4 regions of the Alteromonas sp. S005 genome follow, and region 4 is predicted to be linked to each of the others. Evidence: predicted binding sites of a transcription regulator. Region 4 holds the regulator's gene; each other region holds the start of a gene.
The links. The regulator MetJ, encoded in region 4, represses methionine synthesis genes. The targets are predictions, from matches to a motif close to TAGACGTCTAGACGTCTA.
Positions count from the first base shown of each region.

Region 1: thrA (bifunctional aspartate kinase/homoserine dehydrogenase I) is a predicted target of MetJ. The motif match lies at 1,943-1,960, and genes of this name have one in related genera.
Region 2: serA (phosphoglycerate dehydrogenase) is a predicted target of MetJ. The motif match lies at 1,453-1,470, and genes of this name have one in related genera.
Region 3: metK (methionine adenosyltransferase) is a predicted target of MetJ. The motif match lies at 1,920-1,937, and genes of this name have one in related genera.

Region 1 covers NZ_JAZETN010000001.1:285,245-289,014, reverse strand. Annotated here, with positions in the region: gene thrA (bifunctional aspartate kinase/homoserine dehydrogenase I) at 1-1,768, opposite strand, end outside; gene V7R55_RS01190 (excinuclease ABC subunit UvrA) at 2,163-3,770, opposite strand, start outside.
Region 2 covers NZ_JAZETN010000001.1:420,812-424,581, forward strand. Annotated here, with positions in the region: gene serA (phosphoglycerate dehydrogenase) at 1-1,218, opposite strand, end outside; gene rpiA (ribose-5-phosphate isomerase RpiA) at 1,679-2,335, opposite strand; gene V7R55_RS01775 (5-formyltetrahydrofolate cyclo-ligase) at 2,425-3,069, opposite strand; gene V7R55_RS01780 (ATP-binding protein) at 3,101-3,770, opposite strand, start outside.
Region 3 covers NZ_JAZETN010000002.1:22,727-26,496, forward strand. Annotated here, with positions in the region: gene V7R55_RS02790 (hypothetical protein) at 1-458, opposite strand, end outside; gene metK (methionine adenosyltransferase) at 704-1,849, opposite strand; gene tkt (transketolase) at 2,247-3,770, shown strand, end outside.
Region 4 covers NZ_JAZETN010000011.1:12,234-16,003, forward strand. Annotated here, with positions in the region: gene metF (methylenetetrahydrofolate reductase) at 52-939, opposite strand; gene metJ (met regulon transcriptional regulator MetJ) at 1,100-1,432, shown strand; gene V7R55_RS13150 (malic enzyme-like NAD(P)-binding protein) at 1,521-2,756, opposite strand; gene V7R55_RS13155 (hypothetical protein) at 3,403-3,720, shown strand.

The DNA of each region.
Region 1 (3,770 bases), on a different contig from region 4:
AATAAGACATAGCGGAAGTGTTAGCTTTTTTGTTAGGCGTCACTACGTGGAAGCCACTTTCCATCATATCTACGTACTGATTAGCAATGGCTTCATGGCTAGTACAATCAACAATGACTGGGTTGACCAAACTGTTATCGTTTGCGAACTGATGCAGACGCTCTACACTCAATCCCTCGCTTGCCGATTCAAGCGCAGACTTCCAGTCACCACTTAAATCAATACCTTGACTGTTTAACAGCAGCTTTCGGCTATTGGCAATACCATAAACGCGCAGCTGAATATTGCGTTTTAAAAGTGCCGGCTGCTGCTTCTGAATTTGGCCTAGTAGTTCGGTTCCTACATTGCCACACCCCACTAGGAATACGTCTATGGTATGGCGATCAGAGAAAAAATTCTGGTGAATGACCTTTACTGCTTTCTTTGCACGCTTACTTTCAATTACCGTCGAAATGGAGCGCTCTGAAGAGCCCTGAGCAATAGCTACGTTGTTCACTCGTGCTTGCGCCAACGAGTTAAAGAATCGCGCTGCCAATCCTTTAGTTTGACGCATACCGTCACCAACCAAAGTAACAATGGCCAAGTCATGGCGCACTTCAATAGGGTCCAGCAGCTGGTTTTGTAGCTCTAGCGCAAATGCATCTTCAAGTAGCGTTAATGCGCGGCCTGCGTCTTTGCTTTGAATACAAAAACTGATCGAGTATTCCGAAGAGGACTGGGTAATAAGGCTAATTGAAATATTGGCGTTAGACATCACCTCAAACACACGACTCGCCATGCCAACCATGCCTTTAAGACCAGGGCCTGCCACGTTGAACATAGTGACATTATCAAGCTGTGAAATACCTTTAACCGACGTCCACACTTCACTTTTTTCATTACTGATCAGCGTACCAGGGGCTGCAGGGTTTAACGTATTTCTGATCAAACAAGGGATGTGGTGTTGGGCAATAGGGCCGATTGTTTTCGGATGAAGCACCTTTGCACCGAAATAAGACAGTTCCATCGCTTCTTGATAGGTAAGCTTATCTAGCAGTACCGCACCTTCCACTTGGTTGGGGTCAGCGTTATAAACGCCATCTACGTCTGTCCAGATTTCACAGCAGCTTGCGTCAATACAGGCCGCCAAGATAGCCGCTGAATAGTCAGAGCCATTGCGTCCTAGGGTTACTTTTTCGCCTGCTTCGTTTACAGCAACAAACCCCGGCATGACAAGAAATTCACTACCATCGCTAGGCACATCTGAAAAACGCGCTTTGCTTAACGATACGTCAGCAATACTGTCTAGGTAATCGCCCTCGGCAAGCACATATTTAACAGGGTCGATAACGCGATTTGCAATACCTTTGGCAGATAGCATAGCGCTAAATAGCGTCACCGAGATGTATTCACCAATACTTAGAATACCGGCAGCAACATTATCAGGTGCAACACCAAGCAGCTTAATACCTTCAAGGTGCTGCTTTAATACCGATAAGTGACTACTGATAAATTCCACCACGCTTGCGTGCTCAAACCCGTCGAGCTCATCGTTCAGGTCGTTGGCAATGCCCGTAACCGTATCGTTCAACTTATCGAATAATGGCTGGAAATCTTCACCCGCGGCTGCTTGTTCACAAAGTAGTGAAAGCGCGTTCGTTACCCCCTTTGGGGCAGAAAGTACAACCGCAGCACCGTCGGTTTGGTGGGTCGCCGTGCTAATTTCCATAACGCGCATGTATCGCGGTGCATCGGCTAGAGAAGAACCCCCAAACTTTAAGACTTTCATATGCTGCTCCTTAAGGTTACGCATGCTAAAACGTGTGTAAAAAAAAGCCCGCTCTGTGTTAGGCGGGCTTTCGTTGTCTTTTGCTTACTTGCACTAGTCAGCGACCGCCCTTTTTAAGGTGGTAATTAACATAATGGTGGTGCGAGTAAGTAGAATCTTTTTCATACAAGCAATTTGCCGTATAGACGTCTATAAGTCAACCGCAGTTTTCACCACACTGTATTGCAAAATATGAAACACTCTTTAATTAATATTTCTTTTTAAGGTACACACAGGAAATTAAGCAGTTTCTTAGCTGGCTTGCTAGTACTTAGATAGCTGTACTTAGGTAGCTTTAAACAACTACTTATTTCTAAGATCGTTCAAATAGAACTCATTCAGTAAATACCCTTCTTCAGGCCAAACTCGCCTTCAAAAATGGGGCTGTTGCACTTTGTTGAACCTTAGCAACGCCCTCTGGGCTACCTTCAGCAACTATTTCTCCTCCCTCATCACCAGCGCCCGGCCCCATATCTATAACGTGATCGCAAGCCCCAGCCACCTGCATATTATGTTCAACCATCACTACCGTATTCCCTGCTTCAACTAAGCTGGTTAAATGCTGCACAAGTAGCGAAGTGTCTGAAAGGTGCAAACCTGTTGTAGGTTCATCAAGGACGTATAGGGTATTAGCATTTTGAGCACGTTTAAGTTCTGATGCTAATTTAATGCGCTGCGCCTCGCCGCCTGATAACTCAGTGGCACTTTGCCCAAGGGTTAGGTAGCCAAGCCCTACATTCATTAACGTTTGAAGTCCCCGCGTAATGACTTGATTGCTGTTAAATACAGATAGTGCTTCTTCAACCGTAAGCGATAATATATCAGCGATAGAATGTTCGTTGTAATCAACTTCCAGTACTTTATCCTTGAATCGCTGACCGTTACAAACGGTACAGGGCGAATAAACACTCGGCATAAACAGTAGTTCTATCGATACCACACCTAAGCCTTCACAATGTGGGCATCGTCCTTTTGCGACGTTGAACGAAAAATGACCCGCATCGTACCCACGGGCTTTCGCATCTTCGGTTGAAGCAAATAAACTTCTGATTTGGTCAAATATGCCGGTATAGGTTGCCAATGTTGAACGAGGTGTCCTGCCGATGGGAGACTGATCTACCACAACTATACGACTTAACTCATCAAGCCCGCTTTCAACATAGCCTTGCTGCGGCTCAGTTTCATGAGAAAAAGCGTCTTGAGCAAGAAGTGAATTGGCGTCAGTAAGCAGTTCTTTCGTTTCTCTCGTTTCTATCGTTTCATTCGCTCGCATCCCTTCTTTCTCAGCAGAGTTCAAACCATCTTTGACTAACTCAACTAATGCTTGGCTAATTAAACTCGACTTCCCAGAGCCAGAAACGCCAGTGACACAGGTCATCACACCAAGTGGAATATCAATATCAACATGGCTGACATTATTTCTGGACACGTCTTTTAAACGCAACACCCCTGATGATTTACGTTTTATACGCTGGCTTAGGGCTTTATTGTTAAAAACATAGTCTGCCGTTGGGGAGTTTTTTATGCTTGCTAGTTTGTTAACCGGCCCACTATAAACAAGCTCACCGCCGTTCACTCCCGCCCTCGGCCCTACGTCTACAACCCAGTTAGCGCCTTTGATAACATAAGGGTTGTGCTCGACAACAAGCAGCGAATTTCCCGTTTCGGTAATATTGTGAAGCGCGTGAATGAGCCCTTCTACATCGCGAGGGTGAAGACCTGATGAGGGTTCATCCATCACAAAGACAACACCAAATAAGTTTGATTTAAGCTGAGTCGCCAGACGCAATCGCTGTAGCTCGCCTACTGAGATACTTGTCGTACTTCTATCTAACGAAAGGTAATGAAGCCCAAGCGCTATTATGGGCCTCACTCTTTCAATAATGTCGCCCGTAATATTGCGTATTACCTGACCACGCTCTGAAGTATCGTCGTTGACTGAATTTCTTAACGCCTGAAGCTT
Region 2 (3,770 bases), on a different contig from region 4:
TCGGGTTTTAATGGTGCCATCTATTTGCTGAAGTTCCGCTAGCGCTTCATAGCCGCGATCTTCTTTAACATCCACTACCACATACCCTATTTCAGCGTTTGTTTGTAAGTACTGCGCTTCAATGTTGATGCCTTTTTCAGCGAATGCTTGGTTAATTTGCGTAAGTATACCTGGCTGGTTTTTGTGTACGTGAAGCAGACGTGAACGACCAGTGTGCTCAGGAAGTGATACTTCAGGGAAGTTAACCGCAGACAAAGTAGAGCCGTTGTCGCTGTATTTTGCGAGCTTACCCGCTACTTCAATACCAATGTTTTCTTGCGCTTCTTGTGTGCTTCCGCCTACGTGTGGCGTAAGAATAACGTTATCAAATGCGCGAAGCGGAGACTCAAACTCCTCAGTGTTAGACTTTGGCTCTACGGGGAACACATCGATGGCAGCGCCGTTAAGGTGGCCACTTTCCAGCGCCTTAGCCAGTGCGTCAATATCGACTACGGTTCCGCGGGATGCGTTAATAAGAATGCTGCCTTCTTTCATTTGAGACAGTTCTTTTTCGCCAATCATATCTTGGGTTTGAGGCGTTTCGGGAACGTGTAGCGATACTACATCAGAGGTATTAAGTAGCTTTTCAAGCGACTTCACCTGAGCAGAATTACCTAACACTAACTTGTCTTCGATATCGAAAAATTGAACGCGCATGCCCAGATGTTCAGCAAGAATACTAAGCTGTGTACCTATGTGGCCATAACCAATAATACCTAAGGTCTTTCCGCGAGCTTCATAAGAGCCTACTGCAGTTTTCTCCCACTCACCGCGGTGTGCCTTAGCATTTTTGCTTGGTACTTGGCGAAGCAAAAGAATAATTTGTCCAAGAACGAGTTCTGCAACTGAGCGTGTGTTAGAAAAAGGCGCGTTGAAAACTGGAATACCACGGCGCTGTGTGGCTTCAAGGTTAACCTGGTTGGTACCAATGCAGAAACAGCCGATGGCAACAAGTTTTTGTGCTGCATCAACTACTTTTTCAGTAATTTGAGTGCGTGAACGAATGCCAACAAAGTGGGCGTCTTTGATTTTCTCTATTAACTCATCTTCAGGAAGAGAGGTTTTGAGAAATTCAATATTGCTATACCCATTGCTTTGTAGTGTTTCCAAAGCACTTTGGTGAACACCTTCCAACAACAAAATTCGGATTTTATCCTTCTCTAATGAAACTTTGCTCATGAACTCGCTATCTCTCGCTGATTTAATTGGGGTTGCTGGCAATGCGAACCATAGACTATCGTGGTTTTCTCAGTAGTAAATAATCTAAATATGCACTACTTTCTTTGCGATAGAGCCTGGTCTAGCGCCTGCTATCTAGCGTTTTAAATTACGCTAATTGCTTTAATAAAAAAGGTTTACAACCTAAAGCGACATATACATCTAGTCGCAAAAAGATTTACTACTTAAGACATCTAGACGTCTAAACGGAAATTAACAGAAAACACGTTAAGTTGAAAGCAGTATTTTGCGTAGCTTTTCATCAAAATACTGTGTTATCCGCGGCTAAAGTGCCTAATCCGTTTATGCTCATCAACTAAGTCATTGAGCAGTAACACTTCTGGCGATGCAATACCAAGGCACAGGTAAACGAGTCGTTTTGTTGTGCCATTGGCTGTACTTAGTGTTTTTTAAAAGGCTATCACTTAAAGGTTTCAACACCACTATCGGTCGCACTTAACACGATATCTGCGCCACGCAGGGCGAAAATGCCGTTAGTCACCACTCCTGGAATATTATTGATTTTTTGCTCTAGCTCACGAGGATTAAGTATTTCAAGGTTGTGTACATCTAAAATAACGTTACCATTATCTGTTACTACACCTTGTCTATACTCGGGGTCGCCACCTAGTTTTACCAGTTCGCGAGCGACAAAAGAGCGAGCCATAGGAATCACTTCTACGGGAAGTGGAAAACTGCCTAATACAGGAACACGCTTACTTTCATCTACAATACAAACAAACGTGGTAGCAGCACCTGCAACAATCTTCTCGCGGGTCAGGGCTGCACCGCCGCCCTTGATCATATGCTTGTGTTCAGTAACTTCATCGGCACCGTCAATATAAACTGAAAGGTTGCTAACTTCATTTAACTCGAAGACTTCAATGCCTAAGGTTTTCAAACGCTCGGTAGATGCTTCTGAGCTTGAAACCGCGCCTTCAATTTTGTGCTTAATTTTGCCCAGTTCTTCTATGAAAAAATTAACAGTAGAGCCCGTTCCCACACCGACAATACTGTCTGCTTCAACATAGTCGATGGCTGCTTTGGCTACGGCTTGCTTTTTTTCGTTCTGATCCATGGTTACTCTCCAACTTATTATGCTTGCAAGTGTAACTTATAAGTGCCCATGAACCCATAAGTTCATATGTTCAATTTGATATAGTGAAATTACGGTTTAGTGAATATAAGAGTGCGAGAAGGGGTCACGATAGCATCAAGCGGTACATCCCACGGTGCAATTGGAAGGGCATCAACTTCTTGCACATCGTGAGCGATACCCACTAATTTTGGAGTATGCTGGTTTAAGGCTGGCTGAGAATTGAATTTGCGTTGTGTAAAGCTTAAGGTGCGGTCGTAATAGCCCCCACCCATACCCAGGCGGTTTCCGTTTGTATCAAAGCCCACTAGTGGCATAAGAATAACATCGCATTGTGTAACAGGAATAACGGCCTTACAGGACAATACAGGCTCTTCTATATTGTATTTGTTATTAATTAACCGAGAATTAGGGGAATAAGATAAAAAAAGCAAGTGCCCTTTGCATATAGGGTGTAGTACAGGCAGTGCGAACGCTTTGTGCGAGAGTTGCCATATTGATTCAATATAATTTTTTAAGTTTACCTCGCCATCGTTAACCAAGTATCCCGCCACGGTCTTGCTATTTTTGATAAAGGGCAGGGTGTTAAGTTGCTTCGAGATGCGCTGTGAAGCGTAATCCTGTTGTTCCATAGATAAACCACGGCGCGCTTCACGAAGCTTTCTACGCAGCAGTGATCTGGCTTGCATCCTTTCTTTTGAAACATCTACTCGCATATTTGGTAGCCCTGCTTTGTGTAACTGCAGACTAGCTGCCTTTTCGCCCCAGATGAAGATTGAGCACACGAACCAATTCGCTACTATCGATGGGTTTAGTTAGCACATCATCAAGACCCCGCTCTCGCAAGTACTTTGACTCAGTTATCACGTCAGCCGTCAATGCAACAACCGGTAAACCTGGCTTTTGAGCCTTTATCTGTGCCGTCGCTTCGTCGCCTTGAATGCCGGGTAAGTTAAGATCCATTAGTACTAAATCGACGGGGTTAGACCTGGCGTATTCAACCCCCTCTTCACCTGTGCTTACCACAGAAAATGACACGCCTAATTTTTCAAACAGGGTCTGAATAACCACTTGGTTTATATAGTGGTCTTCAACCACCAACACGTTTGCAGATTTATCAATGTTAACTTGTGCTACAAAGCTTTGAGGTTGTGCCTCAACAAACTGGTTCGCACTTAGCGCATCGGCAGGCAAGGTAATGCTTATGCGGGTTCCGTGATTTAGTTTACTGCTAACTTTTATTGTCCCATCCATAAGCTCGATAAGACGCCTAGATATATTTAAGCCTAATCCAGTTCCACTAATCTCTTGAGCGTTACCCATTCGCTCAAAAGGCTTAAAGAGTCGCTTCTGATCATCATCGCTAATGCCGATGCCTTCATCTATGACATTGAATACAACATTGCCATTTTTGTAT
Region 3 (3,770 bases), on a different contig from region 4:
TTAACGCCTAGAGAAAGCGCCATATTCTCTTCTTCCCCGATTTGTCTATGCTCAAGTTCTACGGCCATATTTAACCCTTCGCTTTGGCCAAGTAGCCAACCTAATCGCGTAAACGTACCTACATCGTGAGGTAAATAAAGCCACTCGGCGTAATGTTGAAAAGCGGTATTGTTTGTTTTGTAGGTTGCATAAACCTTCTGAGGTACCCAAGTGTTAAAACGCCGACTGGCGCTAAACATACCTTGTGAGCCCGCTGGATAGGTATAACTGTTGTCGTAAAGGTAGGTTTCAGTCGTAGATTGAACGCGGTACATACTGTTTAGCTGCCACCGAGCTATTTTTTTGCTTTTAAACTGTATTGGGCTGTAGTTGGTACTATTAACTTCCGCGAACACGGGTAGGGCTGTTATCGAAACAGTCAGCGTAGAGGCAAGGAGAGTACCGGTAACCACATTCATGGAAAAGCCCAAGTTGTTGTTATTGTAGCCAGTAAACAAAAAATGATTACAAGCAATAGTGTGTTCGTTATTTAAGAATAGCCCCAAATACAAAGGATGGAAATACTCTTTACCGTTTTTAATTTAACTGGCTAACTTAAGTAACTTTACAGGTTTCAATAAAAAACGCCGCTAGGTTGTAAAGCTTCGATACGAAACCTTACAACCTAGCGGCGTTATCAAAAAAGCGCTATATGCTTGTAGAATTAGACCGATGCTTTTAACGCCTCAGCTTTATCCGTTGCTTCCCATGGGAATTCGTCGCGACCAAAGTGACCGTATGCAGCTGTTGGGCGATAAATTGGGCGCTCAAGGTTTAGCATTTGGATAAGGCCGTAAGGACGTAAATCAAAGTGTTCGCGCACTAGAGCTACCAGTGTTTTTTCATCTACTACACCAGTACCAAAGGTATCAATGCTGATAGACGTTGGCTCTGCAACACCAATAGCGTAAGAAACTTGGATTTCACAGCGCTTAGCAAGACCCGCGGCAACAATATTCTTAGCCACGTAACGACCCGCGTATGCTGCACTGCGGTCTACTTTAGATGGATCTTTACCTGAGAACGCGCCGCCGCCGTGTCTAGCCATACCGCCGTACGTATCTACGATAATCTTACGACCTGTTAAGCCACAGTCGCCCATTGGACCACCGATAACGAATCGACCTGTTGGGTTGATGTGAAAGCGAGTGTTGCCATCGATCCACTCACTTGGAAGCACAGGTTTGATGATTTCTTCCATTACCGCTTCACGCACTGTTTCAGTGCTTACTGAGTCACAGTGCTGAGTTGAAAGTACAACGGCGTCAATGCCTACAGGCTTGTCGTTTTCGTACTTAAATGTAATTTGACTCTTCGCATCTGGACGCAACCAGTCTAACTTACCAGACTTACGTACTTCAGCTTGTTTTTGAACAAGACGGTGAGAGTACGTGATAGGCGCCGGCATGAGTACATCAGTTTCGTCGCTAGCGTAACCAAACATAAGGCCTTGGTCGCCCGCGCCTTGTTCTTCTAAGCTTGCTCGGTCAACACCTTGATTAATATCAGGAGACTGTTTGCCAATAGCATTTAATACGGCACATGAATCGGCATCAAAGCCCATATCTGAGTGCGTATAGCCAATTTCTTTTACTGTATTGCGAGTAAGTTCTTCAATATCTACCCATGCAGAAGTGGTAACTTCACCACCTACTAAAACCATACCGGTTTTTACATACGTTTCGCAGGCCACCCGAGCGCGAGGATCTTGTTCTAAAATAGCGTCAAGAACCGCGTCTGAGATCTGATCAGCAATTTTGTCCGGATGTCCTTCAGACACTGACTCGGATGTGAATAAATGCGTGGCCATAAATGCTCCGTAAGCGTTAAATTATCAAAATAGTCGTATATTGTACTAAAACAAGTTATAAATACCAGTCTTTACTTCTAGACGTCTAAAAGTCTCTTTGTTACGAATAGTTGACATGACCCGATCATATTTGGGGTTATTTCGATGTAGAACAAAGACAAAGGCATATAAAACGTTATCGGCAATGCCGTGGGCTTTATAAGCTTCTTTGAAGTTTTTGGATTTACTTTCGATAATGGCAATGAAAATCCATTGAACTGAAAGGTGGCATGGGTAAGAATAGCCCCACATTAAGAGGTGCCTAGAAGTAGAGCAAGAGCAGACAATTGATGTTCTCCAGTGCTCACATCAATTACTACCATGGTACCAAAAGATACAAAATAAATCAGGAGACAACATGCCCTCTCGTCGTGAACTCGCCAATGCAATCCGTGCATTAAGCATGGATGCCGTTCAACAAGCTAAATCTGGTCACCCAGGTGCCCCAATGGGGATGGCTGATATTGCACAGGTACTATGGGGTGATTTCTTATCACACAACCCTGCAAACCCATCATGGGCTAACCGCGATCGCTTTGTACTTTCAAATGGTCACGGCTCGATGCTGTTGTACTCTCTTCTTCACCTTTCAGGTTACGAACTGCCAATTGAAGAGTTAAAGAACTTCCGCCAATTGCATTCAAAAACGCCAGGTCACCCAGAGTACGGTTATGCGCCAGGTGTTGAAACGACCACTGGCCCACTAGGCCAAGGTATCAGTAATGCTGTGGGCATGGCGCTTGCCGAAAAAGTACTAGCTGCACAATTTAACAAAGATGGTCACACTATTGTTGACCACCACACCTACGCATTCTTAGGCGACGGCTGCTTAATGGAAGGTATCTCACACGAGACATGTTCACTAGCCGGTACACTAGGCCTTGGTAAGCTTATCGCTTTTTGGGATGACAACGGCATTTCAATCGATGGCGAAGTTGAAGGCTGGTTCACTGACGATACACCAGCACGCTTCAAGAGCTACGGTTGGGAAGTGATCGATGGCGTTGACGGTCACGATGCAGAGCAAGTGAAGGCCGCCATTGAAAAGGCACAGGCGAATACTGCGCAGCCTACGCTTATTTGTTGTAAAACCACCATTGGTTTCGGTTCGCCTAATAAAGAAGGTACCGAGTCTTGTCACGGTGCACCACTAGGTGAGGACGAAATTGTCGCTACTCGCGAGAAGCTTGGTTGGAGCCATGGCGCGTTCGAAATTCCTGACGATATTTACGCTGGTTGGAATGGCAAAGAGAAAGGCTCAAAAGCGGAAAGCGCGTGGAATAACGCTTTCGCAGCATACGAAGCCGCCTACCCAGAGCTTGCAGCAGAATTCAAACGCCGTGTAAATGGCGAACTGCCAGCAGATTTCAGCGACAAAGCAGACGCTATCATCGCTGAACTTCAAGCTAACCCACAAAACATTGCTTCACGTAAAGCGTCGCAAAATGCATTAAACGCGTTTGGTCCGCTACTTCCTGAGCTATTAGGCGGCTCTGCCGACCTTGCTGGTTCTAACCTTACCATCTGGGAAGGTAGCAAAGGCGTTGAAGCAAACGATGCATCAGGTAACTACATTTATTACGGTGTACGTGAATTTGGTATGTCGGCCATGATGAATGGTATTGCCCTTCACGGTGGCTTCAAGGCATACGGTGCAACCTTCCTAATGTTTATGGAATATGCACGTAATGCGGTACGTATGGCAGCGCTAATGAAGCAGCCTGCAATTTTCGTTTACACCCACGATTCAATTGGTCTAGGTGAAGACGGCCCAACACACCAGCCGGTAGAGCAGGTGGTAGCGCTACGAGCAACGCCTAACCTTGATAACTGGCGCCCTTGTGATCAGGTTGAGTCTGCTGTGTCGTGGAAGTCTGCTATT
Region 4 (3,770 bases):
AAGTGCGCCTTTAGTCATCTACTCGTGTAGTCTTGTTACCGCTATACAAAATCAATCGCCTGAGCGTACACCCAACATGTGGCAGATAGCATAGCTTAATTCACTGCGATTTAAGGTATAGAAATGGAAGTGCTTAACCCCTTCTTTTGCTAAAACTTTCACTTGGTCCATAGCAATGTTAGCGCCGATTAGATTGCGGGTGGCTTGGTCGTCGGCATCAAGGCCGTCGAACATTTTGTGCAACCATCCCGGTACATGAACATTTGTGAAGCCCGCGAATTTCACAAGTGTTTGGTAGTTGGTTACCGGCAATATACCCGGAACGATATCTAAGTCGACACCAGCTGCGGCAGCGCGGTCTCTAAATCGCAGGTAAACACTTGTGTCGAAGAAGAACTGGGTTATCGCTTCGGTAGCGCCAGCTTCGGCCTTGCGTTTAAGGTTTAGCAAGTCGAATTGCGCATTTGGCGCTTCAGGGTGTTTTTCCGGGTAGGCAGCAACTGAAATATCAAAATCGGCAACGTCTTTTAGTAAGGCAACAAGGTCAGAGGCATACATTTCTGTTTTGTCGACCCCTGGGGGTAAATCGCCACGAAGTGCAACAATACGGCGAATGCCTGAGTCCCAGTAGTCTTTAGCAATTTGCTTCAGTTCGTCACGGCTTGCATCAACACAGGTCAAGTGAGGAACGGCAGCAACACCAGTCTGCTGTTGAATGCGTTTTACAACGTCGTGGGTTCTGTCACGCTCACCGCTGTTGGCACCGTAAGTCACCGACATATAGCTTGGCTTTAACGGCGCTAGACGTTCAACCGACTTCCACAGGGTTTGTTCCATGGCTTCCGTTTTAGGCGGAAAGAATTCAAAAGATACATCAATATCACGCAGTTCCGACAGGGACTGGTTTAATGCATCGATACCTTGTGCGTAAGAAACCATGGTTTATACTCTCAAAAATGTAATCTTATAGACGTTTAGACGTCTAAATTAAAGAATATATGTCTAGACGTCAAGAGGTTTACACTGCTCAATTGACCTTTTCGTGAACTTGTTTAGAATTTCTCTTCATAATATAAAAAGAGTAGACCGAGTTAGTACAATGGCAGAATGGAACGGTAAATATATTCACCCCTACGCAGAGCATGGGAAAAAGAGCGAACAGGTAAAGAAAGTCACTGTCTCTATACCTATTAATGTGCTTAAAGCGCTTACTGATGAGCGTACCCGCCGCCAAATCAACAATTTGCGCCACGCCACTAATTCGGAACTGTTGTGTGAAGCATTTTTACACGCGTTTACCGGGCAACCTTTGCCTAACGACGATGACCTGCGTAAAGACAACCCTAATCGCGTGCCGGCTGAAGCTAGGCGCATTATGGAAGAAATGGGTATTGATCCAAGCTTCGAAAATGATGTGTCTGAAGACGACTGATATCTAGTATTAAAGAGAAACGGCCCTGTGTTGTATGTTAGCGGATGTAAGTGATAATCTTCAACACAGCGCCGTTTTTTATTTACTTTTATTCTTCTGGGCTTTCAGGCACTCGTGCAACGCCCGACTCAATAGCCGCCTTAGATACCGCAGTAGCGATACGTTCACATAAACGCGGGTCCATAGGTTTAGGAATAATGTACTCCTTACCAAATGTCAGGCTATCGCTTTTGCTCGCAGCTAATACTTCTTCTGGAACGGGTTCTTTTGTGATAGAGCGAAGGGCTTCAACCGCCGCCACTTTCATCTCATCATTAATGGCCGTCGCGCGAACATCAAGGGCGCCGCGGAAAATGAACGGAAAGCACAGTACGTTGTTTACCTGATTAGGATAGTCTGAACGTCCAGTTGCCATAATTAGGTCTTTACGTACTTCGTGAGCGAGCTCAGGCTTTATCTCTGGGTCAGGGTTAGAGCATGCAAATACAATTGGGTTTTCAGCCATCAAAGAAAGCGCTTCTGGCGGTAAAACATCAGGGCCTGATACACCGACAAAGATATCTGCGCCTTCCATAACGTCTTCAAGAGTGCGCTTATCGGTATTGTTAGCAAAAAGCTTCTTATGCTCAGTCAAGTCTTCGCGACGAGTGTGGATAACACCTTTTCTATCTAACATGTAGATACGCTCGCGTTGGGCTCCACACTTAATCAATAGCTCCATACAGGCAACCGCTGCTGCGCCAGCACCCATGCAAACGATTTTAGCGCTCTCTATATTTTTGCCCTGAATCTCCAGCGCGTTAAGCATACCTGCTGCGGTTACAATAGCGGTACCGTGCTGATCATCATGAAATACTGGAATTTTACAGCGTTTAATTAGCTCTTGTTCAATCTCAAAGCATTCAGGCGCTTTAATGTCTTCTAAGTTAATGCCGCCAAATGTATCGGCGATATTCGCTACCGTATTAATGAACTCTTCGGTCGTACGATGCTTCACTTCAATGTCAATGGCATCCAGGCCAGCAAAACGTTTAAACAGAAGGGCTTTACCTTCCATAACAGGTTTCGATGCCAGTGGGCCTAGGTTACCCAATCCTAAAATTGCCGTTCCGTTACTAATAACAGCAATAAGGTTGCCTTTACCCGTATACTTATAGGCATTATCTGCATCTTCGGCGATTTCTCTCACCGGTTCGGCTACGCCTGGGCTATAAGCAAGAGCAAGATCGTCGACGCTATCGGCAGGTTTAGATAGCTCTACGCGGATCTTTCCAGGTGTGGGTTTGGCGTGATAATCGAGTGCGCGTTGTCTAAAATCTGACATGTAAAAAGGTATCCTTAGATGTAGGGTTCATCAGTGTTTTCGTTCACGCTCTGTAGCTATTTTATTATTGTTATAGTTATGGGTAGATAAACGTAAGCGCGTTACAACCAACTAATGACAAAAGTGATTATAAATAGTTGTTAGCACTGGTGTGGTATGTTGGAAATTGCAGACCTAGCGTTAACTCTGCGTGATTCTCCTCACATATCGCTGTTGATATTAGGCCTAACATGTAGGCCAAAATTTAAACACAAAAGCGCCACAAGTCTTAGTATTAGAGCATTATTCATAATATTAATGCTCACTATCAAGGTGCCGATCGCAACTCTAACACAGCTAATCACTGTGTACATATCTGATCAGAATTCTCAATTATCAATGTAGGTTAGGCATACTAATTAGACCAGTAAAATAAGCCTATAATTGCCATTCATACAATTTATTTTTAACCCTGTTTTCATTCTGTTGGTGTATTGCAAGGCAGCGTGTTGATAGCGTGTTAGTGTGACTGATAGTCTATTAATCCATACCCGTAAACACAGTTCTTAAAAATATGAATTCTAAAAACCGTCTCTTTATTTTTAGGTTTTATATTTCTGATAAACTAGGATAAAGGCCTCTCAGGATAGCTTTGAAGACAAAGAATATGACAGAAAGAAAACTAATCGCAGTGCTAACTGACGTGTGTGACAACGTAAAATGTGACGATAACGGATTCGTCTGGCTTACTCATCTTGGGTCTTGGAAAACACCTAAAGTTATTGCCGTGTTTAATACGGAGCAGCAGAAGCAGCAAGCGTTGATTAATGGTTGGGATATGGACTTTATAAATCAGGTGAATATTGCGCTTGAATCTATAAAGTCTATTCCCGTTGGTATTTATTTTGATAGTGAAGAAGCGTGTAAAAAACAAAGTAGAGGGGACTGGGATAAACACTTGTCAGGAGTCAAAAAGCTTCATTAAGCATAATGAACGCTTTGCTTTTAAATGTAAGCGATATTGATATGGTCAAT